3 regions of the Pseudoalteromonas sp. NCIMB 1079 genome follow, and region 2 is predicted to be linked to each of the others. Evidence: predicted binding sites of a transcription regulator. Region 2 holds the regulator's gene; each other region holds the start of a gene.

Region 1 (10,784 bases), 2.2 Mb from region 2:
TTAGGCCTGCTTCTATTACTTCCCATTTAGAGGAGTCGACCATGATGGGTACGCGTGAAATATCAGGCTCTGAGGCTATTAAGTTTAAAAACTTAACCATGGCGGCTTTTGAGTCCAACATGGCTTCGTCCATGTTTATATCAATAACCTGTGCGCCATTTTCTACTTGCTCGCGGGCCACTGTTAGCGCGGCTTCAAAGTCTTCTTCCATGATTAAACGTTTAAACATGGCAGAACCGGTTACATTGGTACGTTCGCCGACATTAGTAAATACTGCTATTTGTTGGGTCATGTTGGCTCCTTAATTTAAGTTACAGGCTTCAAGGCCTGATAAACGCATGCGTACTTCAAGCTCTGGCAGTTGGCGTGGTTTAACGCCTGCTAAACCTTTTGCAAAAGCACGAATATGCGCAGGCGTGGTGCCACAACATCCACCTACTATATTAATAAAGCCCGATTTACCCCAATCGATAATTTCGGCTGCCATTTCAGGCGCTTCTAAGTCGTATTCACCAAACTCATTAGGCAAGCCCGCATTAGGGTGTACCGACGTAAAGGTTTCGCACACGCGCGAAAGCTCTTCTACATATTGGCGCAGTAAATCAGGGCCAAGCGCGCAATTTAAACCAATCGAAATAGGCTTAATATGGCGAATAGAGTTATAAAATGCTTCGGTTGTTTGCCCAGAAAGCGTACGCCCTGAAGCGTCGGTAATAGTGCCCGAGATCATAACTGGTAATGTGCGCCCTGCTTGCTCAAAGGCTTCTTCTACACCAAACGAGGCGGCTTTTGCATTAAGCGTGTCGAATATAGTTTCGATTAGTATTAAATCGGCGCCGCCTTCCATTAATGCAAGGGTAGACTCTACATACGCAGTAACTAGCTTATCAAAGGTGACATTTCGGTAACCCGGATCGTTTACATCTGGCGAAATTGAACACGTTTTAGATGTCGGCCCTAAAACACCGGCTACATAGCGTGGTTTTTCTGGCGTTTTAGCCGTAAATTCATCGCAAATTGCGCGTGCTAATTTAGCCGACTCTAGGTTTATTTCACGGCTTAGGTTTGCCATGTCGTAATCTTCCATCGAAATAGTGGTCGAGTTAAACGTGTTGGTTTCAATAATATCGGCGCCCGCTGATAAAAAACCACGATGAATATCAGTGATTAAGTCGGGCTTGGTTAGGCTTAATAAATCGTTATTGCCTTTAATTAATACATGCCAGTCTTTAAAACGCTCTCCGCGATAGTCTTCTTCTTCTAGCTTATGATCTTGGATCATGGTGCCCATAGCGCCATCTAAAATTAAAATGCGTTCTTTTAATGCGGCACTTATTTCGGCTTGCTTATTATTTGTAGGCGCGTTATTCGGCATAGTTGTTAGTCCTCACATCTTGGCTAACTAAATTAATATCATACGGTGTGGTTTGGTACACGTAGTAATTTAACCAGTTCGAAAAAAGTAAAAAAGCATGGCTTTGCCACGTTTTTGAAGGTTGTTTGGTTGCATCGTCATCCGGAAAGTAATTTTCGGGCTTAGGTGCATTAGGGCTTTTTTTACAATCGCGCTCGTATTCAGCTTTTAAGCTATCGGCGTCGTACTCTGGGTGGCCGGTTATAAACACTTGGCTACCCGATTTATTTTTAAGTAAGTAAGCCCCTACTCGCTCAGAACCTGCCAGTACAACGAGCTCTTCACAGGCATTTATTTTATTTATATCAATGTGGCCGTAGCGTGAGTGCGGTACTAAAAAGGTGTCGTCGAATCCGCGAGTCAGTGCACCGTGATCAAAATAACATTGGTGGGTAAATACACCACACAGTTTGTCGTCTTTTAAATCACGCTTTAAGTTGTAACGGTGATATAACGCTGCATGTGCTGCCCAACACGAAAACAACGTAGAGGTAACGTGTTGCTCAGCCCAATCAATAATGACTTTTAGCTCATCCCAATACGCTACATCGTCGTATTCTAAATGCGCAAGTGGCGCACCGGTTACTATTAATGCATCGTAATTGTTGTCTTTAACCTCAGAAAAATAACGGTAAAAGGTATCAAGGTGCTCTTCTGAATTGCTGCTACTGCGGTGAGTGTCGAGGCGCAGTAGCTCTACGTTTACTTGCAAAGGCGAATTGGCAAGTAAGCGAATAAACTGAACTTCGGTTTCTACTTTATTAGGCATTAAGTTTAAAATAGCCAAACGCATTGGGCGTATTTCTTGCGTTTTTGCACGACTTTTTGGCATTACAAATACGTTTTCTTGACGTAAACGTGCAATTGCCGGCAACTCGTCTTTTACTGTAATTGGCATACTTTACTCCTGCTCATAAAAACCGAGGCTTAATTATGAACTGAAAGTAAAAAATATCAACCTCTAGATGTATAGATGTCCAAATGAAATTTATTCATGATTTTATATTTTACTTACAAGCATGCTTTGGTGCTTTAAAACCCGCCATTCGTTGACTGTTTCACCCGTCAGCCACTACAATACAACATTGAAATTTTTATTATTATTTGAAGGCTTTCCTCCATGGTTTTACCTGATAAATTTATATTCTCGATGAGTCGAGTATCTAAGGTTGTGCCACCTAAGCGCACTATCTTAAAAGATATTTCGTTGCACTTTTTTCCTGGCGCTAAAATTGGTGTGCTTGGTTTAAACGGTTCTGGTAAATCTACGTTACTACGTATTATGGCCGGTGTTGACCAAGATTTTGAAGGTGATGCACATCCTCAGCCTGGTACTAAAATTGGTTATTTACCGCAAGAACCTATTTTAGACGAAAGTAAAACAGTACGTGAAACTGTTGAAGAAGCTGTTGGCGAAGTTAAACACGCACTTAAACGTCTTGACGAAGTGTATAACGAATACGCCATGGAAGACGCTGACTTTGACGCACTTGCAAAAGAGCAAGGCGAGCTTGAAGCTGTTATTCAGGCGCACGATGGTCATAACATCGACAACGTTTTAGAACGTGCAGCTGATGCACTTCGCCTGCCAGAGTGGGATGCTAAAATTGAGCACCTTTCAGGTGGTGAGCGTCGCCGTGTTGCTATATGTCGATTATTACTTGAAAAACCAGACATGCTTATCCTTGATGAACCTACTAACCACTTGGATGCTGAGTCGGTTGCCTGGTTAGAGCGCTTCTTACACGATTACGAAGGCACTGTTGTGGCAGTAACGCATGACCGTTACTTCCTTGATAATGTAGCTGGTTGGATATTAGAGCTTGACCGTGGTGAAGGTATTCCATGGGAAGGTAACTACTCTTCTTGGCTTGAACAAAAAGATGCGCGCTTACAGCAAGAACAAAAATCTGAAAAAGCACGTCAAAAATCAATTGCGCAAGAACTTGAATGGGTTCGTTCAAACCCTAAAGGTCGTCAAGCTAAGTCAAAAGCACGTATGGCTCAGTTTACTGAAATGCAGCAGTCTGATTACCAAAAACGTAACGAAACTAACGAGATGTTTATTCCACCTGGTCCGCGTTTAGGTGACCAAGTACTTGAAGTGACTAATCTTCGTAAGAGTTTTGGCGATCGCGTTTTAATTGATGACTTAAGCTTTAGCATGCCAAAAGGTGCCATTGTGGGCATTATTGGCGCGAATGGCGCGGGTAAATCAACGCTGTTTAAAATGATAAGCGGTGAGCAAACGCAAGACAGCGGTAACATCAGCGTTGGCGAAACAGTACACCTTGCGACCGTTGATCAGTTCCGCGACGGTATGGACGAAAGCAAAACTGTTTTCCAAGAAATATCAGACGGACAAGACGTACTGAAAATTGGTAACTTTGAGTTCCCAAGCCGAGCATATGTAAGTCGCTTTAACTTTAAAGGTAACGATCAGCAAAAGTTTGTTAAAGACCTATCAGGTGGTGAGCGTAACCGCTTACACCTTGCTAAGTTATTAAAAGCTGGCGGCAATGTGTTACTACTCGATGAGCCAACCAATGACTTGGACGTTGAAACACTACGTGCACTGGAGAACGCTATTTTAGAGTTCCCAGGTTGTGTAATGTGTATCTCGCATGACCGTTGGTTCCTTGACCGTATTGCTACACATATTTTAGATTACCGTGATGAAGGTCAAATTAACTTCTTTGATGGTAACTACACTGAATATGAAGAGTGGCTTAAAAAGACCCTAGGCGCTGAGGCAACTCAACCTAAACGTATTAAGTACAAAAAAATTGGCTAAAAATATTGGTTAATTTTATGTTTGTATAACTTAAGCCCTGCACTTTGCAGGGCTTTTTTATGCCACCAGCATTACAGGAGCACATCTTGCTAGCATGTAGAGAATTACCCGCTATGCTTAATTTATTATAAAAAACAGTAAGGCTAAATTAGGTTATGCAAAATCGTCGACAGTTTTCTCGTGTGCTATTTTCAACTAACGCTCTGTTATGTTTTGATAGCCAACAGTATCCGTGTAAATTACTCGATCTATCGTTACATGGCGCGTTGGTTACTAATTGTGATGCATTTATTGGCAGCCACAATACGCAAGCAATACTGCGTTTTACATTGCCTCAAAGCGATATAGAAATAAAAATGGAAGTAGTGATTTGCCATATTGAAGCCGATCATATTGGTTTAAAATGCCATCACATTGATATAGACAGTATTACTTATTTAAAGCGTTTAATAGAGCTAAACTTAGCCGATGATGAGCTACTGCATCGCGAATTAGCGTCACTTATTAATGACTCGCAATAGACTCATTCTCTTAAGTTGATTACCATAGCGCAAACTTTATAAAGCTTGTAAATATGCGCTTAAATCCTCATTTGCCTTTGGTATACCATCCTAACTACTCGTTTAGCTTTGATCCTAAGCATCGCTTTGTAATGAGTAAATTTGCACATTTATATCAACATATTGCAGAGCTTGGTTTAATCGGCAGTAACCTAGTTGAGCCAATATTAGGCACGCCAGAGCCGCTTGAGCTTGTGCATTGCGATAATTATATCCAAGATTTATGGCACAACCGCTTAGATGAAAAAGCAATGCGTCGCATTGGTCTACCTTGGTCAAAAGAGCTTATGGCACGTACATTTACAGCCCCTCAAGGAACGCTACAGACAGCCCGCTTAGCACTTGAACACGGTATAGCGTGTCATCTTGCCGGTGGTACACATCACGCACATAATGACTTTGGTTCAGGTTTTTGTATGGTTAACGATTTGGCCTTTACCACGCAAACTTTAATTGAATCGGGTGAGGTAACTAACGTACTTATTTTTGATTTAGACGTGCACCAAGGTGATGGCACAGCCGCAATGTTACAGCATCAACCCTATGCGTATACCTGCTCTATCCATTGCGAAAAAAACTTCCCCTTTAGAAAGTCCGCTAGCGATTTAGACATTGGCCTGGCAAATAATATGAAGGACGACGAATACCTTGCCATAGTTGACGAAACACTAAGTTATTTACTTAAAGAGCTAAACCCAAGCTTAGTACTTTACGATGCTGGCGTTGATATTTGGCAAGGTGATGGCTTGGGTAAGTTAGATATTAGCTGGGATGGCATAGCTAAACGAGACCATTTAGTGCTAAAACGCTGCCTTGAACACAATACACCTGTAGCTACTGTGATAGGCGGAGGTTACGATAGAGATCATCTACGCCTCGCTAAACGCCACGCTATTGTTGTTGAACAAGCTGCAGGCTTTTAGTTTGAAAGAAAAATGTTAAATTATCGTTCTTGTTTAATATGTAAAATAAAAAAGAGCATATTATGAAACAGCTATTTATTACCATCACGCTAATTTTATTAAGCTTTACAGCTTACGCACAAGATACAAGCTCAGAAGCAACATATCCTAAATTGCCTACATTAAATTTACAAATGGCTGATGGGTCGCCACTCAATACTCAAGATTTACTAGGTCAACCTTACGTTTTACACTTTTGGGCAACGTGGTGTCCGTACTGTAAAAAGCTGCAGCCAGCACTTCAAAAAATTGATGATATGGGCTTAAAAGTTATTGCCGTGAGCTTTAAAGAAGATGACGATGCTACTCCCGCTAAAGCACTTAGCGAAAGAGGTTATACTTTTAAAACAGCTGTAAAAGCCGATGCAATAGCACAGCAATTAGGTATACGAGGCACACCTACTACATTGTTTGTAAATAAAGAAGGCAATGTAATTTGGCTGACTAATACGTCAAATCCAGAAGATCCAAACCTTCATTTAAATGCACGAACATTGTTGCACTCCATCGACATGGCAACTGAGTAACTTATTGCGCTTTTAACTGATTAGGTGTTAAGCCTGTCCAGCGCTTAAAGGCGCGCCGAAAGTTAGGTATATCGTAAAAAGCTAAATGCTCAGCGACTTGTTCGTTATGTTTAGCGCACAGAGTAAGTAGGTAAATAGCTTTGTGCTTATTTTGCTCATCTATTAACGCTGAAAAGCGTACCCCATTGAGTTTGAGTCTGCGCTTAAATGTAGCTGAGCTCATAGCAAAGTGCTTTGCGGTACACTCTAAATTAGCACTTGGATGAGAGTATAAGTATCTGCAGACGGCTTCAATAAAAGTCATGCTAACTACGCTTTTATTATGTAGCTGCGACTGCGCTTGCATAAATCGTAATTGACTCGCATGCGGGTTTTTAGCCCTTAACATGGTTTTATTTAATACCCAGCGAGTACATGGCTTATCAAAACTTACCTTTAGCCCTAAACTTTGCTCGTATTCTTGAATATGCCGAGGGCGTTTAAAAGCAAAGTCGAACTGACAATGCGGGTAACTTTCGCTCACTCGTTTAAGTAAACTATAAAATGCAGTGCTGTATATCTCTAGCACATAGTGGTAAAGGCTTTCATCAAACCCATGTGCTGGCTGAATATAAATATAAACATTATCGTTTTTAATATACGTTTGGCTAAACAGCAAAGGCGCTAATTGCATTCTTAAAAGTGATAATTGCTTTAATACTTGAGCTAAATTATCGCTATATTTTAATGCCTGAGCTTCGGCTCGAGTGTCGTTAATAAGTTGGCTACCGAGTAAAAAACCACTGTCAGTACTTTTCATCAACAACTTAAATTGAGCTAATAAACGCACCTGCTGAGACACACTAAATGTATGCTGAAAATTAAGTAAGTCTTGTTCAAAAATACCGGTACCGCGTAGCAGCTTATGTAAATTTATGTTTCGGCTTTGAGCAAGCTCTACAGCTGACGTAATAAGCCCTTGAGCGCTTAAATATTTGTCGTCTTGGCTAACAAACATGTGCACGGTGCGCTACTTTTAGTTGATGCTTTTTTTGTTGTAATTGACTATGTAGTTGGCTTGTTAGTTTACCTGTACTGCTATGCTTATTACCTTGTATTAAGGCGGTAGTGACATATTGAAACTTTGCTTTTTTAGATGCTTCAACTTTAAATGCACAATGCTTTAGAGCTCCTTTAATTTGTGCCATCAACTCTTTAGCTTGTTGCTCTGTGGTGGCTGGCATCAATACCATAAAGCAATCTCCTGCGTAGCGGCACACTACATCACTTAGTCGGCAATTCATTAACAATAGCTCGCTAATTTCACGCAGTAACCGGTCGCCCTCACTAAAGCCAAACTCACTATTAAAATGCGAAAAATCACGAATATCAATAGCCCCAAGCCAGAGTGGTTGTTTGCTCGTAAGTTGCTCTTTAATTGCACAATCTAGGTACTGCGCCTTATAAAGACCTGTAACTGAACACACCTTATCGCACTCACGTAAATGCGCTTCACGGCGGCGTAGCTGACGATTTAATACGTACTGCTCTTGATGCCAATAATACAAACCCACACTCGTTAACAACATGCCTAAAGGTGCTGGCAGAGATTCAATCCAACTGAGCCATTGATGGGCGGGATGCATTAGCCATTCATCAAGTAAATCTAGGGTTGCCGAGAACATAAATAACCCAACACCTATTACTAAGTAAGTGGTTACTTTACTCGGTGGTCTTGAAATTAATAACGCGGTAATCCATACAAGAGTCATTAATACAATACCGCCCTCCCCCATAATATCGAGCCACTGAATACTGGCGTAAGTTTTTAATACACCTAAATAACTACTTAAAAACACAGCACTAAAAAACATCGCAATAATAGCGTTTATTAATAATCGGTGGCTGATAAAGGGGTTAAATCGCATGTGCGGTATCTCGTTTATAAATGAGTTTTAAAGTTAGTTCATACAAGTTTTTGTTAGCAGGGTCATATTAGCTCAGCTATATGACAACGAGATGATACCTACTTTAAAAACAGCCCTGCACGGTACATAACACCTGACTTTACGAGGAGTGATAAAAGCTCAATACACTCTATATATTGCTCAAATACCTCTAAATACATGTATTAAACCTAAACCCTGTCACATTTACGTAATCAAATATCTTTAGCTTGCTCGCCATACCAAGAAGCAACCCAGCAATAACCAAGAGCAAATACAATGAAAGACTTTAAAATAAAAGCACTGGTAGCCGCATTAGCCTTATGTAATTTGACGGCTTATGCAGAAGATGATGCAAAAGAAACCACAAAAAAAGATATCGAAGTTTCTGACAAAATTGTTGTATATGGTGAAATTGGCTACAGAAACCGCTCAGACGAACTCGCACCAACCTTGGAGTATTCACAAGAGTACTTTCAACGTTTTGAACCTTTAACCGCAGGCGATGCATTAAAACGAGTACCCAGTGTTACATTTTTATCGGATGTACTTGAATCGGATGGTGCACGTATGCGGGGGTTAAGCCCTGCTTATACAAAGGTGCTTATAAACGGTGAAGAAGTACCTGGCGCTGGTGCCGACCGTTCATTTTTTGTTGACCGAATTCCGGCTGAGTTAATTGAACGCGTTGAAATTATTCGCTCATCAAGTGCTAACCGCTCAGCCGATGCTATTGCAGGCACATTAAATATTGTATTACGCGATGGTTACAGTTTAGATGGCGGTTACTTACGCGCTGGTGGCTTGCTTTATGACGATGGTGAATTTAAAGAAAGCTTAGCTGCTGTGTACGGTACTGAATTTGCGGGTGGACGTTTATTACTTGGTGCAAATTTACAAGGCAGATATAACCCAAAACAAAAAACTAGTTTGCGCTACGGCGATAGCCCTGAAAACAATATAAATTTTCAAACAGAAGAATTTGATAACCGCGAAGACCAATCTGACACTCGCGATGGTGACGATACGTCACTTAACTCCAGCTACGAAATTGTTTTTGACGACGATAGTCAGTTTAATATTAGCGCTATGTGGGTTGATACCGAGCGTACTGAAGATGAACGTTCATTTGAATACAACGACCCAACTGCAGCCAATAACGACATTATAAGTGGCGGTAACTTAGAAACAGATAATGCCAATGTTAAGTATATTGACCAAACTAATTACAACATCAATACCGCTTATGAATTTCCACTACTAAGTGGCACAAGTAAGTTTAAATTTGGTATGGCCAAGTTTGAAGAGTCGGTATATGAGCAAGAAGTCGAATTAGATACGTCTGAGCTACCAATGATATTTGAAGAAGAACAAGCTCGCAGCAACATAGACGATAAAGAATGGACTCTGCAATGGCAGCACAGTCAACCTTGGGGTGACAGTAAAGAAATTCAGTTTGGTGCATTTTTGCAAAATAAAAAACGCGATAGCAATATTTTTGAAGCCGAAGACGAGCTTGAATTAGCACTTACCAGTTGGGATCAATATGCTGCAACACCTTTAACGCTTGCTGCATTTAATAGCGAGTACGAAGCGGTTACTGGTGGTGTAAATACTTTAGAAGAAGATCGCTTTGACTTATTTGCCCTTGTTAAGCACAAAGATGATTTATTTGCTTGGGAGCTAGGCGTTCGCTGGGAGTCTACCGATTCTAAAATTAATGATAAAACAATTGGTGTAACCGAAGATAATAATTACGACTTTATCCTCCCATCAGCACATTTTCGTTTTAACGTGAGTGAAAATGGACGCGTTAGCGCCTCTGTTGCGCGTAGTTTACGACGCCCCGAGTTTGATTTTTTAACACCGGCACTTATCGAAAAAGAACTTGGCGATAACGACCAACTAGGTAACCCTGAATTAAAACCAGAATCTGCTTGGGGTATGGACTTAGGCTACGAGTATCGTTTAGGGAAAAGCGGTGTTGTCGGTATTAATTTATTTTATCGCAAAGTAAATGACTTAATAGAAATTGCCAACACAGAACAAGAAGGCTCTGAAGGCGACGGTACGTTTGTACTGCAACCACGCAACACAGGCGATGGTAATGTAAAAGGAGTTGAACTTGATTTATCGACACCACTTGGCGCATTTAGCATGCCTAATACGGGTGTATTTTTAAATTACTCATGGCTCGATAGTGAAGTAACCGACTTTTTTGGAACTCGCAAATTTAACGACCAATCAGACTACGTTTATAACGTTGGGTTTATTCAAGACTTACCCGAACTTAAAGCTGCATTTGGCGCAACTTACCGCAAGCAAGGTGATGCCTATGGACGCATTGTAGGTGAAGAAATAACTACATCTTACAGTGCCGATTTTGAAGTATTTATAGAAAAACGTTGGGAAGATGTAACACTGCGCTTGGTAGGTTCAAACCTACTTGATGCAAGTAAAGACGAAACCTTTAATAAATTTGATACCGTTGATGATCAATTTAGTAGAAGCTTTGATGAGTACGAAATTGAATCTGAAGAAGCGGGTCCGGTTTATCAACTTATGCTGCGTTACGCGTTTTAAATAAGTTTATGAGGTAGCG
Region 2 (10,784 bases):
ACCTGTTTACCGCGATTTAAGTGTTGGCGCATAGTTGCAAGGCTTGCATGTGCAATACCTGCTTGGTCGGGTTGGCCTTTCATATCGAGTAACTTAAATTGGTTATCTGTCGCAGTTTGCGCGCGCTCGGTTAAACTTAGTAGCTGATATTTGTTATTAATTGCTTTGTGAAGTGTTTCAAGTGCGGGTGTAGCACTGCCTAATATAAGTGGTATTTTATGCTGAAAAGCTCTGTATGCAGCTAAATCACGAGCATGGTAACGAAGGGTATCTTGTTGTTTAAATGATGAATCGTGCTCTTCATCGACAACTATCATACCGAGTTTTAAAAATGGCAGAAAAATACTCGAACGTGTGCCTATAACTATTGCACAACTGCCTTTTTCGCAAAAACGCCATGTTTGCAATCGCTCGTTGTCGGTAAGGGCTGAATGCCAAAGCATAATGGGTGTATCAGGAAAGCGGCGACGAAAACGGTTTACAGTTTGTGGCGTTAAGCCTATTTCTGGCACTAATACTAATGCTTGCTCGCCACGTTTGAGTACTTCTTCTAGGCACTGTAAATACACTTCTGTTTTACCACTGCCAGTTACGCCTTCTAATAAAAAGCTGCTAAATCCATTACTTTGATTTATTGCTGTACAGGCAACCGCTTGTTCTTTATTAAGTACAGGTTTACTACCGACAGTTGGTGCAACGCTTTGCCATTGGTTATCGTGTTCAATAGTTTGCGTAATGAGTTCTTTATTTATTAGGCTATCTATTGTTTTTTTACTAAAGCCAAGAGCTTTTAATTCGGTTAACGATGATTTCCCCGATTGCGACAACTGCTTTAATAAATTGAGTTGTGTTTTGGCTTTTAATGACGATACTTTTGCGCCTTTTTCTGTCAGATCAACCATGTTAATACTGGTTTTATCTGGCGATTCACCTTGGCGAAGTGCACTCGGTAGCGCTATGTGAATAGTTTCGCCTAAGGGATAGCAATAATAGCGGGCAGTAAAGCTAAGGAGTTCTAAATGTTGGGCACTTAAAATAGGGGTATCGTCTATTACCTCTATAATATTCTTAATTTTATTTAAAGGGACGTCGGTACTGTTTTTAATGCCCAGAACAACAGCTACTTTTTTTTGATTACCAAAAGGTACTAAAACCCGCATGCCCGGAAGTATTGGGGTTGATAAGCCACTGAGCTGCTCTTCTATTTTATAATCAAAGGTGCGTGGAAGCGGGACTTTAATAGCAACTTCAACAAAACTCATAACAACTCAACCCGTAAAATTAATGCTGTAATGTACTAAAAATACCGCTAAAAACCTACTAGCAATAGTACTTGAGAAAGAGATTGTTCACTTTTTTAGCGAAAAGATAAATAAATACTTGTGCAGGGGAAGGTTGTTGGATAAAATCCGCCACCAACAAATTTGTTTTAACGACGTATGGTGCCAGACTTCGGGTTTGGAGAGCGATGCGGCCTTAACTAGAGGTTCCTATGAAAGAAGGTATTCACCCTAAGTACGAAGTAATTTCTGCAACATGTTCATGCGGAAACAAATTCGAAACTAGCTCAACTCTTTGTAAAGACATTCACTTAGACGTATGTTCTGCGTGTCACCCGTTTTACACTGGTAAGCAAAAGATTTTAGACACTGGCGGCCGTGTTGATCGCTTCAACAAGCGCTTCGGTGCACTTAGCAGCAAGAAGTAATTATTGCTGTTTAGTTAAAAAAAGCACCTTAGGGTGCTTTTTTTGTGTCTAAAATTTACCACTTCTTATCTTATTTAGCTTGCTCGAGCTACATCACACCTTGCATAACTATTTCCTATTCTTATTCTGAGTATGCATAAACCTTTACAGACAAATTGATAGATATTCTCTATATTTTAAATAGTACAAATTTTAACTAGGTTGATAAAAGTAGCTAACGTGGGCTTATCTGTTTTTAAAGTAGTGTAGTAGGCTGTTATTTTAAGTTTATGATGATGCGTTAAACATACATTTTTTTAATATTTTAATAGACATAAACGCACCTCAAAACTTACTTTTTTGGTGAATTTTTATTTATTAAATGTTTATATAATCCTGCAAAGTTACTGAAAAACCTCTTAAAATTAAAGGATATAGCATATAACAGGATAGACCTGATATTGCTTGGAATTTAAAAATAATAAGGGTATCGTACCCCAAGACTCCACCTCTCACTTTAACTTAAATTGCAGGATACCATCGCGTTATGTCTGACTTTCGTGAACAAGCACTACATTATCACTCACATCCCGTACCTGGTAAAATTAGCATTGAGCTAACAAAACCAGCTGAAACAGTTCAAGACTTAGCCCTAGCTTATAGCCCAGGTGTCGCTGAACCTGTACGTGAAATTGCCGCAGATCCTGCAAATGCATATAAATATACCGGTAAAGGTAACATGGTTGCGGTTATCACTAATGGTACTGCAATTTTGGGCTTGGGTAATTTAGGTCCTTTAGCGTCTAAGCCCGTAATGGAAGGCAAGGCGTTATTGTTTAAACGTTTTGCAGGGCTTGATTCTATTGATATTGAAGTAAAGCACAAAACAACAGAAGACTTTATTAACACGGTGGCCAATATTGCTGACACATTCGGTGGTATTAACCTTGAAGATATTAAAGCACCAGAGTGTTTTGAAATTGAAAAAGCATTAATAGAGCGTTGTAGCATTCCTGTTTTTCATGACGACCAACACGGCACCGCCATTGTTACGGCTGCCGGCATGTTAAATGCGCTAGAAGTACAAGGTAAATCAATTGAAGATGCAATAATTGTATGTTTAGGTGCAGGCGCTGCTGCAGTTGCGTGTATGGAACTGTTAATTAAGTGTGGTGCACTGCGTGAACACATTTATATGCTTGACCGCAAAGGTGTTATTCATACTCGTCGCGATGATTTAAATGAATATAAACAGCTTTTTGCTAACAATACCGATAAACGCACATTGCAAGATGTAATTGCAGATGCGGATGTGTTTGTTGGTGTTTCGGGTCCTAACTTGTTAGCTGCCGAAGATTTAAAACTAATGGCAGAAAAACCGGTCGTGTTTGCATGTTCAAACCCAGATCCAGAGATCGATCCTGCACTTGCTCACGGCGCACGCAACGATTTAATTATGGCAACAGGGCGCTCTGATTACCCTAACCAAGTAAATAATGTTTTATGTTTTCCGTTTATTTTCCGTGGTGCGCTTGATGTACGTGCAAGCGCGATTAACGATGAAATGAAAATTGCTGCAGTTGAGGCTATTCGTAGTATTGCCAAAGAGCCTGTACCTGCAGAAGTTTTAAAAGCCGCAGGCGTAGATAAGCTAGAGTTTGGTGCGCAGTACATTATTCCAAAACCAATGGATCCGCGTTTACTACCGCGTATAGCTAAAGCTGTAGCACTTGCTGCGGTAGAGTCGGGTGTTGCGCAAATTGACTTGCCTGAAAACTATATGGCGTAATATATAACGCTTAAACAAAAAAACCTCAGCAATGCTGAGGTTTTTTGATTAAAAAGGTAACGATTTATTCTTCGTTTAAAATAGGCACTTCTAAACCCATTTCTTGCATTATCTTTTTAACTTCTTCTGGTACTTTTTCGGCGTTGTCTTTACGTAGGTCATCGTCATTTGGTAAAGGTTGACCAGTAAAGGCATGCAAAAACGCCTCACATAGCAATTCACTATTTGTTGCATGGCGAAGGTTGTTGATTTGACGACGCGTACGCTCATCCGTTAAAACTTTTAATACATTTAGCGGGATCGAAACGGTGATCTTTTTAACTTGCTCTGATTTTTTCCCGTGTTCTGCGTATGGGTGAATATACTCACCATTCCATTTAGCCATAAGATGTATCGTTGCCTCAGATTATTAATTTCTCACACGGTATAAAAAGCGTGTAAATATGCGTGAAATTCTATCGATTTAAAAAAGATAGTCAAATAATAGATACCGATCTATCTTAATAAGCCTATTTGGGATGTAAAAATAAGCTCACTTTTGTGAGCTAAAATGTGATACTAGCAAACGCCTTTCCTAACTTTAGCCATCTAGAGCTTTAAAATCCTTTGACTTATTAAAACGGATAACTTACTCTTTTAGACGTCTAAACATCCAAATTAATCAGGTGACGAATATGAGCGAAAAAAACAAAGCGACCATTGCTGTACGTAACGGCGTTGATGCTGATAAACATCATGGTGCAGTGGTGCCGCCAATTTATTTATCAACGACTTATTCGTTTGCCGACTTTGATACTAAGCGTGAGTATGATTATGGCCGCAGTGGTAACCCTAATCGTGATATTTTAGCAGAGACGCTTGCTAAGCTTGAAGGCGGCGCTCGTGGCATAATTACGGCCACTGGTATGGCTGCCGTGCATTTAGCTACTCAGCTACTTAACAGTGACGACACGTTAGTAATTCCACATGATTGTTATGGTGGTAGCTATCGTTTATTTACATCGTTACAAAAACGCGGATTATTGAAGCTTGAAGTATTAGATTTAACAAAAGAAGAAAGCCTTCAACAAATTTTAGCAATTAAGCCTAAGCTTATTTGGATAGAGACTCCAAGTAACCCAGTACTTCGTTTAACCGATATTAAAGCGGTTACCGATGTTGCTAAGCAATGCGGTGCATTGGTTGCCGCAGATAACACGTTTTTGTCTCCTGCCTTACAAAACCCTATTAAGTTTGGTGTAGATATTGTGGTGCATTCAACTACTAAATATATTAACGGGCACTCAGATGTAGTGGGCGGCGCTGTTATTGCTGCAACACAAGAGCTTGGTGATGAGCTTGCTTGGTGGGCAAATAATATTGGTATTACGGGCGCTCCTTTTGATAGTTATTTAACGCTTCGTGGTCTACGTACTCTAAATGTGCGTTTAAGGCAGCACCAAGAAAATGCGCTAGCAATAGCTAAGTACCTTGAAAGTTCCAATTTTGTAAGCCAAGTTTACTATCCAGGACTTGAGTCGCATCCTCAACATGAGCTTGCTAAAGCACAACAACTTGGCTTTGGTGGCATGGTTAGTTTTGATATTAAAGGCGATATAAACGACGCTGCAGCATTTTTAACTAGTCTTAAAACGTTTAGTTTAGCTGAGTCACTAGGTGGCGTAGAGAGTTTAATTTGTCACCCTGCAACTATGACGCACGCAGGCATGGAGGCAAAGGCACGTTTAGAAGCGGGTGTGGGCGACACGCTTATTCGTATTTCGGTTGGGATTGAAGATATACACGATTTAATAGCTGACTTTGAACGAGTATTTGAACTTGTAAAACCAGGGCAAAATAAAAATGTTGGCCGTGTAGGCAAAGGTGCTGGCACTTCTGGTGGAAACGTTAAATTAAGTGCAGCCCGTCCAGCGCTTTGGTAAGTAATACCAATCCGCAATAATACCTAATCAATTTGAGGGATTAAACCGCACGATAACATCGTTAAAAATTCCTAATATAGAACAACTAAATAACGAAATTTTTGCCTTGTTATCGATACGGTTTTCTTACCTCAAAATAGACAACTTAATTAAGCGAATTGGTATAAATATGGTCAATTGTGTACATAAATTTGGTGGTTCAAGCTTAAGCTCTAGTGAGCGCTATCAAAGCGTAGCTAAAATAATTATAGGGCATACTCAGCCGGGCGACTGTGTTGTAGTGTCTGCTGCAGGTAAGACTACAGATACACTTGTGTCGTTGTGGCAAAGTTATCAGCTGCAAGACACGCAAGCTGTCGCTGATATTTTACTGCAGTTAAATAACCATCAAAGCGATTTAATTGAGCAGTTGTTACAAGCTGATTTAAAGCGCAGCGCACTTAAAACACTAAATACCGAGCTTAGTAATATTGCAGAACTTGCTCAAGCTGAGCAGCTAAAAGAGGCTGCGTTACTTGCGCATGGGGAACTGTGGTCAGCACGTTTACTCGCTACTTATTTACAGCAGTTAAATATTGAGGCGTGTGCTCAAGATGCCCGTAGTCTTTTTACCTTAAACGATGGTGAATTAATGCATGCGCAAAATGCGCAGCAATGTCGACAGTCAATTTTGCCTAATAAGATAAATGTTGTTACTGGGTTTATTGCCGCTGATACGAAAGGTGAGACCGTAACACTTGGACGCAACGGTAGCGATTATAGTGCAACACTACTTGCAAATTACTGTAATGCTAAGCAAGTATGTATTTGGACCGATACACAGGGAGTGTTTAGTACTGATCCTCGTAAGGTAAAAAAAGCGATTAAGTACGGCAAAATTTGTCGCGGGCAAGCTAATTTATTAGCTCGTTTGGGTAACCCTGTATTACATGCAAAAACACTATCACCACTTAAAAACAGCGATATTAAGCTAGCTGTTCGTAGTAGTTTTGATGTGCAAGCAAGCCCAACAGATATAGTAAAAGAAGGTTCAGCAAAGAAAAAGCGCTTTATAACCACGCTGCAAAATGTTGATTTATTAATGGTTGAAGGATTAAGTGAAGGTGAGGTCGCAAGCGTTAGTCAGCTTATTCAGCATAGCCTTCATCATTTTAACCATAATGGTGAAGTGTATTTAGTAGTACCGGCTGCACAAACATATCAAGTTATTAATTACTTTGCTGGTAGAGCTAATATTAGTGAGTCAAATTTAAATGGCTGTGCAATTGTTGCCCCTGAGCAAGACGTTAGCGTACTAAAACTGCAAGCTTTAGAGATATTAGCTGAACAGACTATAAAGCCACGTTTTGTGCATCAAGATAATGGTTATGTTTTATTACTAACAGACCAATTTATAGATAGCGATATACAAAGCGCCTTACACGATAAGCTAATCAATAAAGGCCAAGAAATAGCCGTTATAGTTGCGGGCCTTGGCAATGTAGGCGATGCTTTTATTGAACAGTTATCGGCACAATTTGAGCGTTTATCAGGCGACTTTAGTATTAAATTGGTAGCGCTGGTTCGCTCTAAACATATGTTATTTAATGCAAGTGGCATAAATATATCGCAATGGAAAACTCAATGGCAGCATGAGGCGAATAGCTATGAAGCTGCGGATTTACTTAATGCGATAAGCGAGCTTGACTACGAACATAAAGTGTTAATTGATATTACCGCAAGTGAGCAGTTTAGCTTTTTATATACAGATTTTGTAGACAGAGATTGTCATTTAATTAGTGCTAACAAATATGCAGGTACAGCACCGACTTCTTGGTATAAAGCACTTCGTAGTAACCTTGGCGAACGTAATTTACATTGGCGGTATAATACAAGTGTAGGCGCAGGCTTACCTATCAATTTTGCTTTGGCTGATTTGCAAAATAGTGGTGATAAAATTACGCGTATTGAAGGCGTATTCTCGGGTACGCTTTCGTGGTTATGTAGTAAGTATGATGGTACGACTGCTTTTTCTGAGTTGGTATTAGAAGCACAGAAAATGGGGTTCACAGAGCCTGACCCTCGCGAGGATTTATCTGGACGAGATATGCAGCGTAAGTTACTTATTTTAGCCCGAGAGTTAGGTATAGAGCTTGAGCTTGATGATATTAGCTTATCGGCATTAATGCCCGGTGAGCTTGCGCTAGGAAGCTGGGAAGACTTTCTAAACAATAAAGCCCAGCTAGATGCGTTCATTGAAGAGCATGCTGATACAGCAAAAGCTAATAACTCAGTACTGAGATACACAGGCCTATTAGATATAACAAAAACTGAAGTTATCGCTAAAGTAGGAATTACGTATGTGCCTAATGGGGATGCGTTAGCAAACCTTACACCTGGCGATAATATTTTTGTAATTAATAGCAAATGGTATAGTGATAACGCGCTTGTGATTCAGGGGCCTGGGGCTGGGAAAGAAGTAACCGCTGCGGGTGTACACTCTGATTTATATTGGCTTGTTCAAAACTTAAAATAAGCGATTATTTAAATTAAAACGGCAGCTTAAATAAGCTGCCGTTTTTGTATTACAGAGGTATTATTAAAATAGCTCTTCTTCGGTTTTTGTGTCTTCTTCAAATATATCGTTTGGCTGAGATAGCACATACTTTGTCGGTGCAGTGCCTTTTTCGAAGTATTCAAAGCGGCTGGTGTAGTCATTTTTGTGGCTTAGCAAACCAGTGGCTAAATCAATACGAATCGAAACAAGCCCTTCAGGTGGCTCAATTGGCGCTTCAGGTGTTCCCTCAAGTGCGGCTTTCATAAATTCAATCCATGCAGGCTGCGCTGTTTTAGCTCCCGATTCAGCACCAGATATTTGGCTGCTATCTAAGTTGTTATTATACGTAGAACGGCCAAGAGCGTTACCTGGGTTATCAAAGCCCACCCACACAGAAGTCATTACTTTACTATTAAAACCACTAAACCAGGTGTCTACAGAATCGTTAGTTGTGCCTGTTTTACCCGAAAGATCACGACGTTCTAAAGCTTGTGCGCGCCAACCTGTGCCACTCCAACCCGTTTTATGGGCCCAACTACCGCCGCCCCAAATACCACTGTGCATTGCATCAGCAATTAAAAATGCATTCTGCTTAGAAATAATTCTCGGTGCACATTTTTTTGTTGGTTCCACTTCATCACTACTATTATGAAGTGAGAATTCATTGCGTGTTGGTAAAGGCTCTTCATCACAGGCTAGGGCAGGGTTTGCTTTAAACAATACATTACCGTAAGCATCTTGAACTTCTGAAATAAAGTAAGGTTCAATTAAGTGGCCACCATTGGCAAATGCACTCATGCCACGAGCAAGTTCAAGTGGTGTAATGGAAGCACTACCCAGTGCTAGTGATTCACTGCGATTAATGTCTGAATCTTTAAAGCCAAACTTTAATAAATGATCAGCTGTACGTTGTAATCCAACGCCGCGTAGTAAGCGCACCGAAATAACGTTTTTAGATTGTGCTAAAGCACGGCGAATTCTTATCGGACCATTATATACAGCAGGGCTGTTTTTAGGGCGCCATGCTACGCCTTGGCTTTTATCCCATTGGTTTATAGGAGCATCGTTTAATATAGACGCAAGCGTGTAACCTTTTTCAAGTGCTGCTGAATATATAAAAGGTTTTATATTAGAACCTACTTGACGCTTTGCTTGTACCGCTCGGTTATATTGACTTTGCTCAAAGCTGTAACCACCTACAATAGCTTTAATTCTGCCATCTTGTGGGTCGAGTGACACAATAGCACTTGATGCTTCTGGTATTTGGCTTAGTAAGTAGCTGTCATCTTCATTTTTACGCACCCATATTTGCATTCCTGGCGTTAAAATATCTGTAGCTGCTTTTGGAGCAAAACTTTGGCGGTAACGAGTAATATATTTACGCGCCCATTTTAAGTTATCCCAAGTAAGAGTTGTGCGCTCGCCACTTTTAAGTAATACCGACGCTGTTTTATCATTAACACTAAGCACGGCTGCTGCTTTCAAAGTACCCAACTCATTTACGCTTTGTAATTTATTGAGTATTTGTTGCTCAGTTAAAGCAGGTTGTGTTTCAGGATCCCATAAAACATCTGTTGGTCCTCTAAAACCATGGCGCATATCGTAATTATGTAAGTTGTTTACAAGTGCGTTTTGCGCTGCTTTTTGAACTTTAGACTCTACCGAGGTGAAAATTTTAAAACCTGAGTTGTAAGCTTTATCTATTCCATAACGCGAGACCATTTCAGCGCGCACCATTTCAGAAATATACGGGGCGTATAAATTTATTTCAGCACCATGAAAATAAGCGGTGATAGGTTGGCTCGTTGCTTCGTTATATTCTTCTTGAGTAATATAATTTTCAGTTAATAAACGCCCTAAAACAACATTTCGGCGTGCTTTTGCACGCGTTGGGTTACGAATTGGGTTTAAAGCTGAAGGGGCCTTCGGTAAACCTGCAATCATCGCCATTTGTGCAAGTGTTAAATTTTTTAACTCCTTACCGTAATAAACTTGTGCTGCAGCACCAATACCAAAAGCGCGATTACCCAATTCTATTTTATTAAGGTAAAGCTCTAAAATTTCGTCTTTTGTTAATACACCTTCAATATGTAGCGCTATAAATATTTCTTTAACTTTACGAATATATGCTTTTTCGCGAGTTAAAAAGAAATTACGAGCAAGCTGCATAGTAATAGTACTTGCGCCTTGTTTTTTCTCGCCGGTAGATATAAGAACAATAGCCGAACGTACAATACCTATAGGATCTATGCCTATATGATCGTAAAATCGATTATCTTCTGTCGCTAAAAATGCATTAATGAGGGTTTGAGGAATTTCATCAATAGTCACTGGAATACGACGCTTTTCACCAAATTGATTGATTAAAAGCCCATCTTTTGTGAATACTTGCATAGGAGTTTGTAATTGCACGTCTTTTAAAACTTGCACACTGGGGATATCAGGTTTAACGTAGTAATAAAGACTGACCAAAGTGATCAGACCAATTAACACACAAATGATAAAAAATTGTAAAGTTCGTTTTAATAAAATCACTTATATTTCCCTAAATGGACTCCCAATTGCGAGTTTTGACTGCTAGTATATATTGATTAAAAAATGAATAATATTTTTTCAGATAAAAATTATAACTTGTTTATTATTAAAACAAAGGCCAAGTTGAAACATGCTAAGTCAACTATTTCAAAAACCGTCCCCGATGATGGTAGGAATTGATATTGGATCGCACTCTATCAAAGCGGTGCTTTTACGTGAAATTGAAACTGGATTTCGACTAGAAGCACTTGCAATTGAGCCGATGCCAAAAGGTGCGATGAGTGAGCGCACAATCCAAGATATTGAAGCGATTGG
Region 3 (10,784 bases), 2.3 Mb from region 2:
TGAACCTATTAGCTGTTGACGGTGTTGTGTGGCGAACAGCCGACACGCCTGATAATCGTAAAGCCTTCTCTTCAGGTAGCAACCAATACGGTGATACAGCCTTTCCTCAAATACGCAGGGTCTGTCATATGGAATTGACCAGCCATCAACTTCTCAGTAGCGAGTTTGATAACTATAAAACCAACGAGATGAAATTAGCTGAGCGTTTAATTGAACGTACACCAGATAATTCACTGACTATGTTTGATAAAGGATATTATTCTTTAGGCCTGTTAAACCGTTGGCATCAAACTGGGGAGATGAGGCACTGGCTGATACCAGCAAGGCCCGACTTACAGTATGAAATCATCTCCAGCGCGGGTAAAAATGACCATATCATTGAATTGAAAACCACAAAGCATGCACAAAAAAACTTTCCCGATGTTCCTGAAACGATTAAAGCGAGATTAATCAGCAAAACAATAAAGGGCAAAAGCTACCGTATATTAACCTCGATGACGGATAGATTGCGTTATCCAGGTAATGAAATTGTTGAATTATATTGTCATCGTTGGGAGATAGAACTTGGGTTTAGAGAAATCAAACAAACCATGCTTGATAGCGCATACCATTTAAGAAGTAAGCGTCCAGACATGGTACGTCAGGAGCTATGGGCCGTGTTACTCGCCTATAATTTAATACGAAGAATAATGACGATGGCGGCGACAGTCACAGGGATATGGCCTAACCAGCTTAGTTTCTCTAGCAGTTCGATGGCTGTCATTCAGTATTTCTCGTCAGTATCTATAATGAGCCCAGGGAACATTCCAATACACTGGCAGCACTTACTCGATACACTGGTCTTATTTAAGCTTCCAGCTAGACGAGAGGATAGAAGATATCCCCGATGGGTTAAGCCAAAACCATCTAAGTATCCCCATAAAAAGAAAAATGCCAGTCAGCTTAACTGACTGGCATTAGTCCATAAGGACCCTTTTTTAATATCAAAGAATGGTTAATGTAAGATACGTGCTCTAATTGTACCCTCAACAGCGCTTAGTTCTTTAAGTGCTACTTCAGATTGATCTGTATCAACATCAATAACTACATAACCAATAGATGCGTCTGTTTGTAGGTATTGCGCAGCAATATTAATACCGTGCTGTGCAAACGCTTGGTTAATTTGCGTTAGTACACCTGGGCGGTTGTGGTGTACGTGTAATAAACGGCTACGATTAGCAAGCTCAGGTAGCGATACTTCAGGGAAGTTAACCGCAGTAATAGTTGAGCCATTATCTGAGTATTTAGCCAATTTACCCGCTACTTCAATACCAATGTTTTCTTGCGCTTCTTGTGTAGAACCACCAATGTGCGGCGTTAAAATAACATTGTCGAATTGGCGCAGTGGCGATACAAATTCTTCATCGTTAGATTTTGGCTCAGTAGGGAACACATCAATTGCTGCACCACTTAGTTTTTTCTCTGTAAGCGCTTCTGCAAGGGCATCAATATCAACAACAGTTCCGCGTGATGCATTGATCAAAATAGACCCCTGCTTCATAACTGCAAGTTCTGCTGTACCAATAAGGTTTTTAGTTTGCGGTGTTTCTGGTACATGTAAGCTAATAATATCAGAGCGTTGTAACAGCTGAGTAAGGTTATGAACTTGTGTTGCATTACCCAGTGATAACTTGTCTTCGATATCGTAAAACTCCACGTTCATACCGATATTTTCAGCCATAATACCTAGCTGAGTACCAATGTGACCGTAGCCAATAATACCTAATGTTTTACCACGTGCTTCAAACGAACCATTTGCTGTTTTTAACCAGCCACCACGATGAGCCGCTGCGTTACGCTCTGGAATACCACGTAATAAAAGTAGTATTTCGCCAAGTACAAGTTCAGCAACTGAACGAGTATTAGAAAATGGAGCGTTAAATACAGCAATACCACGTTCGCGTGCTGCATCTAAGTCAACTTGGTTTGTACCAATACAAAAACAACCAATAGCAACTAGCTTTTCAGCTGAGTCTAATACGGCTTGGTTAATATGAGTACGAGAACGAAGTCCTACAAAGTGAACATCTTTAATGCGCTCTTTAAGCTCGTCCTCAGGTAAGGATGTTTTAACGTAGTCGATATTGCTGTAACCGTTACGTTTTAGCGTTTCAACTGCGCTTTGGTGAACACCTTCAAGCAAGAGAATTTTAATTTTGTCTTTTGCTAACGATACCTTACTCATAACCTCATCCTATTTTATTTGTGGCCCATTTTTGGTACCGATAATCACTTTATCAGCACCTCGCATCGCAAATAGGCCGTTGGTAACTACGCCAACAATTGAATTTATTTGTGTTTCAAGTTGTTTGGCATTGGTAATTTTTAAGTTAAATACATCTAATATAACGTTACCATTATCGGTAACTACGCCTTGGCGATAAACAGGGTCACCACCAAGTTTTAATAATTTTCGTGCAACGTAGCTGCGCGCCATTGGAATAACTTCTACCGGAAGCGGGAAGTCGCCCAATGTATCTACCAGCTTTGTGTCATCAACAATACACACAAACTGTTTTGCAACTGCTGCTACTATTTTTTCACGTGTTAGCGCTGCGCCGCCGCCTTTAATCATTTCGTTTTGAGCGTTAATTTCGTCAGCGCCGTCAACGTATACATCTAAAGCATCAATGTTATTAAGTTCGAACACTTCAATACCTAACGCTTCCAAACGTGCAGTTGACGCTTCTGAGCTTGATACAGCGCCTACAATAGTGTCCTTTACAGAGCCAAGGGCATCAATAAAGTGATTAACAGTAGAGCCTGTACCGACACCTACAATGGTGTTTTCTTTTACAAACTCGAGTGCTGCCCAGGCAGCTGCTTTTTTTAATTCGTCTTGTGTCATTGCTATGTGCTCATGTATGTCAGAAATATGCGGTTAGTAACCAAAATTAAATGTTACCAACAGTATGTTTTATCTGGGGTGATAATGGTTTTAAGTGGTACGTCCCACGACTCGATTGGTAGAACATCAACTTTTTGGCATTCATGTGCAAGGCCAATTAGTTGTGGTTTTTGCCAATTTTGTTCATGTAAACGCGCCAATGTCCGGTCGTAAAACCCACCTCCCATTCCTAGGCGATTACCTTGTTTATCAAATGCAACTAACGGCATAAGGATGTAATCAAGCGCTGGTAATGGGCATATTTGAGAGCAGTTCAGCTTAGGCTCCAAGATACCATAGCGATTTGCCCTCATGGGTGAGTTTTTCTCATAGCGCTGAAATAGTAAATTAGCGCCATTAAATGGGTGTATTATAGGTAGATAAACAACATGGTTTAAGTTCCATAATTCTTTAATTAACAATGAAGTGTCTAGTTCTCCGTCGTTACTTAAATAAATGGCAATATGCTTAGGACTCGTTGTTTTTTCGCTTTTTAAGTGTTGAATAAAATTCATTTTTAGCGATTGCGCAGCAATTATTTGCTGATTATTTGACAAGTTTTTACGGGTGTTACGAATTTCAGCTCTTATTTGTGCGCGTTTATTGCTCATTAAACTAATTAGCCATTCTTAAAAAGAGAATAAATCGGGAAAAATTAAAAAAACAGCCAGTACGACTAGCAAAATTGTGGCAGTTGCAATCAATGAATATAAAAGTAAGTTACTGCGTTTTTTAGGAGGTGCTAAATCCTCATCTAGCATTAGGTCGTCATTTTGCCATTCGTCTACACTTTCGTCTGGTGTTTTTAATTGAGCTTCAGGAAGGCGTTGCTCTAGCTCATCTAGCTTTTCTTCAAGACGTATTAAGCTGCTAGTGATGTAATCTAGAGCATCAAAAATACGTTCATCACGTTGGTTGTTATTTGCAGCTGCGGAGGAGCTATTTTGAATGGTGTTTGAAACAGCTTGCAGCTTACTTTTAATACCTAAGCTTGCTAATAACTTACTCTGTTTTAACGCTTTGTCTTTATCGCTTGGCGCAAATAGCGGCTTACCTTTAAAAAAAAGAGCTACTTTTTCATCTGACGTTTTTAATTTTGCAGCTAAGTTTGCGCACGCTGTTTTTATGTCAACGTTATCGCCAAGTCCTGCAAATATAACGCGAAAGTTATCGGCCATTTAACTATCCCTAAAGCTTTATAATGAAGCGAGTATAAACCGAACCCCTTTATAAATGTATCTCTATGTAAAATAAAATTGTTAAACGTATCTATTTCCCAAAAGATGACTTACAAAAAAAGTTGATTAGTATTTCAATAGAATATTCCATTACTTGCAATTAAATGTGAATAGAATATTTTATATGTAAAATTTATTCTTTAATTACAAGTAATTACAGCTATTTCCTTGTTGAAATAGCTTAAACAAGTAAAATTGTTTTCCTAGGGGTATAATATATTAGGTACAGGATTTTGCTAAACACACACACACTTCCATCTAGTCGCTGGCTAGAATTTGTAAAAGAAAGCGGACGTATCGCCACTCTTTGGTTTGCTGGTGTACTACTTTTTATGGGCTTTCGGATTTTCTTTTTAATTCACTTTAGTGATCGTATAACTTCCGAACTAGATATTGATTCAATAATCGCGACATTAAAAGCGGGTCTAGCATTTGATTCTGCCGCGACGGGAGTCTGTTTTAGTATTGTTTTTATTTTAAACTGTATTTTACAGCCTCTGCGTTTAGGACAATGGGTTAGAAAAGCACGTATATATACAAGTCTAATATTTTTCATTACGTCAACAATACTATGTATAACGAGTATTACTTACATTGCTGAATATGGAAGCCAGTTTAACTTTTTTATGTTCGAAGGGCTAAATGACGATCAACAGGCAATTGCATTAACTGTAATCGAGCAATATAAACCGTGGGGTAGCCTACTTAGTTTAGTTATTTTATTAGCGATAGCATTTAAAATAAATAAACTAGTTGATAGGAAAAGCTATAGTGCTATCAACCATCTTTTCACGACTAATATATTAAAGCGTACGATTTTAGTTGCATTGATTATTGTTTTATTTGTTTGTGCAATAAGAGGATCATTTGAAACTCGTCCTGCTTCTCGAAAATGGTCAGCAGTAACGACAGATGCTTTTGTAAATAATCTTGTAATAAATCCGTTTCGAAGCTTTATATATGCCATTAAAGATTATAATGATTTACAAAGTTTTGGTTTAAATGGTCACAATCCTTACTTACAAAAAAATGCACCTGACATAGATAACCCTTTAACGACGCTTGAGAAAAAAACCAGTGCGCCAATGTTAGCGGCACCTTCACAAGTGTTTTTTATTGTTATGGAAAGTTATGATGCTTGGCCGTTACAGCAAAAATATACATCGCTCAATTTAACTAATGAACTACGTAATTTAGCTAGTAAAGGTATATATTTAAATAATGTGTTACCTGCAGCAAGCAGTACTATGAATTCGCTATCTAGCCTTATGTCTGGTATAGCGTTTTCGGGCGTTAATATGAGCCGTATTGGACCACAAAAACCAGCGAGTAAGTTATCAATATTTAATCAACTTGAGCAACTAGGTTATCAAAGTCGATTTTATTATGGCGGCTTGCTGTCATGGCAAAATATAGGCGAATATGTGCTTTCACAAGGAGCTGATAAAGTATTTTCGGCTGCAGACACTGGAGGTAAAGGAAGTGCTGGTGTGTGGGGAATTGATGATGGTCAGTTATTTGATTTAGTCGATACTAAAACAGATGAAAAAAGTTTTAACTTAATCATGAGTGGGAGTTACCACGGACCATTTAACTTAGATTTAGATAAGTATGGGTATCCTTTAAAATCAGTTGCTGACTATCCAAAGGAAATTCAAGCTTTAGATGATGACTTATTAGACCCTTACGTATTAGGGCATTTATGGTATGCCGATAAAATGCTTGGTCAATTTGTTCGTAAAATGGAGCAGCACTACCCAGATGCATTATTTGTAATTACAGGTGATCACTATAGTCGCCGTTATTTACATCATCGCCCAGATCTATATGAACTAACACATGTACCGCTTGTTATTTATGGTAAAGGTGTAAATCCAAACTGGGTATCTAGCGATCAATTAGCGAGCCATATGGATATTGCACCTACATTATTAAACTTAATAGCACCGCAAAATACGACATTTTATAGCATGGGCCAGTCACTATTAAATCAACCTAAAGATCGTACTGTATTTGGTTTTCAAACTGTGCGTAAACCAGAACAGCTTTGGCGTGGTGATTTTTCGTCAATGTATGAGTATCAAAAAGTTGAACCAGAGGATCGGATTAACTTAGTACCACTTAAGCCGCAGCCTTTTGAACCAATTGATGTAGCAACAGAGCAAGCTTATAATAAGTATATGGCTACAGCGTGGCAGTTACTTACTAAAGGAATGGATTAATAGATTTAAAAGTAGCTTTTAAAGCTGCTTTTACTCAATTAGTTTACATATAAAAAAAGCGCCAATTGGCGCTTTTTTTATATTTACTTAGCCAATCAAAGGCCAGCAGCTGCACGAAGTGCATCAGCTTTATCTGTACGTTCCCAAGGGAATTCGTCGCGACCAAAGTGGCCGTAAGCCGCTGTAGGAAGGTAGATAGGGCGCTCTAAATCAAGCATTTGAATTAAGCCGTAAGGGCGCAGGTCAAAGTGTTCACGAATAAGCTCGATTAAACGGCTTTCTTCTAACTTGCTTGTACCAAACGTTTCAACGCTGATAGATGTAGGCTCTGCAACACCGATTGCGTAAGAAACTTGTAATTCACATTTATCAGCAAGGCCAGCCGCAACTACGTTTTTAGCAACGTAACGTGCAGCGTATGCAGCTGAGCGGTCAACTTTTGATGGATCTTTACCAGAGAAAGCACCACCACCGTGACGAGCCATACCACCGTATGTATCAACGATGATTTTACGACCTGTTAAACCACAATCGCCCATTGGTCCGCCAATTACAAAGCGACCCGTTGGGTTAATGAAAAATTTAGTCGCGCTTGTAATAAGCTCTGCAGGAAGTACCGGCTTGATGATAGTTTCCATCACCGCTTCTACTAAATCTTTTTGTGAAATGTCTTCGCTGTGCTGAGTAGATAGTACTACTGCATCAATACCTACTGGCTTACCATTTTCGTATGCAAAAGTAACTTGAGATTTTGCATCTGGACGTAACCAGTTAAGCTCGCCGCTTTTACGTACTTGCGCTTGGCGCTGTACTAAACGGTGTGAGTAAGTAATTGGCGCAGGCATTAGCACTTCTGTTTCGTTACATGCGTAACCAAACATAAGACCTTGGTCGCCAGCACCTTGTTCTTCTGGGCTAGTACGGTCAACACCTTGGTTAATGTCAGGAGACTGTTTACCAATAGTGTTTAAAATTGCACATGAATCAGCATCGAAACCCATGTCTGAATGCGTGTAGCCAATTTCACGTACTGTTTTACGTGTAATTTCTTCAATATCAACCCATGCGCTAGTAGTGATTTCACCACCAACCATAACCATACCTGTTTTTACGTAAGTTTCGCACGCAACACGGGCATGAGAGTCTTGCTCTAGGATAGCATCAAGTACCGCATCAGAGATTTGATCGGCGATTTTATCCGGATGACCTTCAGAAACTGATTCAGAAGTAAATAAATGTTTTGCCATTGTATTTCTGCTCACAAATATTGCGCTTCACAAACGTCGGTATTAGCGCTAAAAAATTAAGGGGCGTATTTTATCGAAAACAAAACACCTTGCATAGTGTTTTTACGCCTAGACGTCTAAATAAAATTTCTAATAACTTTTTGGTCTTAAAAAATATTCATAATGCCTCACTTTTATAGGGTTTTTAATTGCACACAGCCCCCACAATAAGTAAGAATGGTCTATATAAACAAACCCAAGTTACTTGGGTGCATAAACAAACACATAAATACCCGCGCAAATACACATAAAGGTAGGAGAATTCATGCCATCTCGCAAAGAACTTGCAAATGCTATTCGCGTCTTGTCAATGGACGCAGTACAAAAGGCCAAATCTGGTCACCCTGGAGCCCCTATGGGCATGGCTGATATCGCAGAAGTATTATGGCGCGATTATCTAAAACACAACCCAACAAATCCAGAGTGGGCTGACCGTGACAGATTTATTCTTTCAAACGGCCACGGTTCAATGCTTATCTATTCTCTATTGCACCTAAGTGGTTACGACTTACCACTGGACGAAATTAAAAACTTCCGTCAAATGCATTCTAAAACACCAGGTCACCCTGAATATGGCTATGCACCAGGAATCGAAACTACTACGGGTCCATTAGGTCAAGGGATCACAAATGCCGTAGGTATGGCAATTGCTGAAAAAGCGCTAGCTGCACAGTTTAACCGCGAAGGTCACGATATTGTTGATCACTTTACCTATGCATTTATGGGCGATGGCTGCCTTATGGAAGGTATTTCTCATGAAGCTGGTTCACTTGCAGGCACATTAGGTCTGGGTAAACTTGTTGCATTTTGGGATGACAACGGCATTTCAATCGATGGTGAAGTAGAAGGTTGGTTTACAGATGACACGCCAGCTCGCTTTAAAGCATACGGTTGGCATGTAATTAGTGGTGTTGATGGTCACGACAGCGATGCTATAAGTGCTGCAATTGCAGAAGCTAAAAGTGTTACCGATAAACCATCACTAATTTGTTGTAAAACAATTATTGGTTACGGCTCACCTAATAAATCTGGTAGCCACGATTGTCACGGTGCACCACTAGGTGATGACGAAATTAAAGCGTCTCGCGAATTCTTAGGTTGGACTGGCGATGCGTTCGAAATTCCTGATGATATTTACGCACAATGGGATAGCAAAGAAAAAGGTCAGCAGCTTGAATCAAGCTGGGACGAAAAATTTGCAGCATACGCAAAAGCATACCCAGAGCTTGCAGCTGAATATAAGCGTCGTATTAATAACGAACTGCCTGGCGATTGGGCTGAAAAATCTCAAGCGTACATTGAGCAATTACAAGCAAACCCAGCAAACCCAGCGTCTCGTAAAGCATCACAAAATGCATTAAACGCATTTGGTCCGTTATTACCAGAATTTATGGGTGGCTCAGCCGATTTAGCAGGCTCAAACTTAACAATTTGGGATGGCTCTAAAGGTTTAACACACGACGATGCAAGCGGTAACTACATTTACTACGGTGTACGTGAGTTTGGTATGTCGGCAATTATGAATGGTATTGCCCTTCATAAAGGCTTTATTCCTTACGGTGCTACGTTCTTAATGTTTGTTGAATATGCAAAAAATGCCGTACGTATGGCTGCATTAATGAAGCAACCAAGCATTTTTGTATACACGCACGATTCAATCGGTTTAGGTGAAGATGGTCCAACTCACCAACCAGTAGAGCAAATTGCAAGCATGCGTTTAACGCCTAACTTATACAACTGGCGCCCATGTGACCAAGTTGAGTCGGCAATTGCATGGCAACAAGCTATTGAGCGTAAAGACGGTCCTACATCGTTAATCTTTACTCGCCAAGGTCTTGAGCAACAAGCGCGTGACGCACAGCAATTAAGCGATGTTAAAAAGGGTGGTTACATCCTTAGCTGTGACGGCAATCCTGAAATTATTTTAATTGCGACGGGCTCTGAAGTGCAACTAGCACAAGATTCAGCAACTGAGCTACGCAGCCAAGGTAAAAAGGTACGTGTTGTATCTATGCCATGTACTGATGCCTTTGAAGATCAAAGCGCAGAGTACAAAGAAAGCGTATTACCGGCATCTGTTACACGCCGCGTAGCAGTAGAAGCAGGTATTGCTGACTACTGGTACAAGTACGTAGGTCTAAATGGCGCAGTAGTAGGTATGACTACCTTTGGTGAGTCAGCACCTGCTGGTGAGCTGTTTGAGCACTTTGGTTTTACAGTGGCAAACATTGTAAGCAAAGCAAACGAGCTTTTTTAATCGCTTTGATTAAATAAAGTAAGTAATTGAAAAACCCGCACATGCTGCGGGTTTTTTTATGCCCTTACATGAAGCAACTTCACCTTGAACAATGCTGCTTTCCTTGCAAGAAAGTAAGCTATCAGGCAAGGTAGTGCGATAAAATTTATAAACAAAAATCTTAAATTAATAGCAGGAGCTAAAAATGGCAAAGTTCGATAACGTGAGTGTAGTAAAAAAAGCCAATGTATATTTTGACGGAAAAGTGTCGAGCCGTACCGTTATTTTAGGTGATGGCGAAGCGAAAACGTTAGGCTTTATGCAACCTGGTGAGTTTGTTTTTGATACAAACCAAAAAGAGTGCATGGAGCTTTTAGCTGGCCAATGGGATATTTTATTACCAGGGGCAAGTGAGTGGAAAACATTTAACGCGGGTGAATCGTTTAATGTTGATGCAAATGTAAGCTTTAAAGTAAAAGTATCTGATTTTGCTGACTACTGTTGTTCGTACACAGATTAATCAATACAGCTAGACGTCTGAAAGCCCATGTACTATGGGCTTTGCATAAACTTTGCACAACGCATGATTTAAATCACCAAAAACCGCAAATAAACCTCAAATATCTCTCTTTTTTCCTTGTGTTAATCTAAATAGCCCCCAATACTATTTATGAGGTAACAAATAAAAGGATACCCTATGAAAATTAATCTTTCTGGTCACCATGTTGAAGTTACTGACTCTATTAGAGAGCACATCAACGAAAAATTTTCAAAAATCGAGAGCCACTTTCCATCGCTTATTGCACTCGATATTATTTTGTCTAAAGAGCATCATAAAATCCAAGCTGAAATTAGCACTAATTACGAAGGCACGCG

Evidence for each region. The regulator MetJ, encoded in region 2, represses methionine synthesis genes. The targets are predictions, from matches to a motif close to TAGACGTCTAGACGTCTA.
Region 1: metA (homoserine O-acetyltransferase MetA) is a predicted target of MetJ. The motif match lies at 2,377-2,394, and genes of this name have one in related genera.
Region 3: metK (methionine adenosyltransferase) is a predicted target of MetJ. The motif match lies at 7,735-7,752, and genes of this name have one in related genera.

Annotation. Positions count from the first base shown of each region.
Region 1 is NZ_JBEWZA010000001.1:1,363,366-1,374,149, reverse strand. Features, by position in the region: gene metH (methionine synthase) at 1-292, opposite strand, end outside; gene ABX891_RS06315 (homocysteine S-methyltransferase family protein) at 302-1,375, opposite strand; gene metA (homoserine O-acetyltransferase MetA) at 1,365-2,312, opposite strand; gene ettA (energy-dependent translational throttle protein EttA) at 2,535-4,208, shown strand; gene ABX891_RS06300 (PilZ domain-containing protein) at 4,364-4,729, shown strand; gene ABX891_RS06295 (histone deacetylase family protein) at 4,783-5,691, shown strand; gene ABX891_RS06290 (TlpA family protein disulfide reductase) at 5,754-6,257, shown strand; gene ABX891_RS06285 (AraC family transcriptional regulator) at 6,259-7,260, opposite strand; gene ABX891_RS06280 (GGDEF domain-containing protein) at 7,244-8,164, opposite strand; gene ABX891_RS06275 (TonB-dependent receptor plug domain-containing protein) at 8,462-10,765, shown strand.
Region 2 is NZ_JBEWZA010000001.1:3,542,546-3,553,329, reverse strand. Features, by position in the region: gene priA (primosomal protein N') at 1-1,262, opposite strand, end outside; gene rpmE (50S ribosomal protein L31) at 1,493-1,708, shown strand; gene ABX891_RS16465 (malic enzyme-like NAD(P)-binding protein) at 2,235-3,476, shown strand; gene metJ (met regulon transcriptional regulator MetJ) at 3,541-3,861, opposite strand; gene metB (cystathionine gamma-synthase) at 4,151-5,398, shown strand; gene metL (bifunctional aspartate kinase/homoserine dehydrogenase II) at 5,568-7,913, shown strand; gene ABX891_RS16445 (penicillin-binding protein 1A) at 7,977-10,469, opposite strand; gene ABX891_RS16440 (pilus assembly protein PilM) at 10,600-10,784, shown strand, end outside.
Region 3 is NZ_JBEWZA010000001.1:1,250,206-1,260,989, forward strand. Features, by position in the region: gene ABX891_RS05800 (IS4 family transposase) at 1-950, shown strand, start outside; gene serA (phosphoglycerate dehydrogenase) at 995-2,224, opposite strand; gene rpiA (ribose-5-phosphate isomerase RpiA) at 2,234-2,887, opposite strand; gene ABX891_RS05815 (5-formyltetrahydrofolate cyclo-ligase) at 2,941-3,537, opposite strand; gene ABX891_RS05820 (hypothetical protein) at 3,556-4,104, opposite strand; gene ABX891_RS05825 (LTA synthase family protein) at 4,398-6,386, shown strand; gene metK (methionine adenosyltransferase) at 6,482-7,633, opposite strand; gene tkt (transketolase) at 7,938-9,929, shown strand; gene ppnP (pyrimidine/purine nucleoside phosphorylase) at 10,114-10,428, shown strand; gene hpf (ribosome hibernation-promoting factor, HPF/YfiA family) at 10,606-10,784, shown strand, end outside.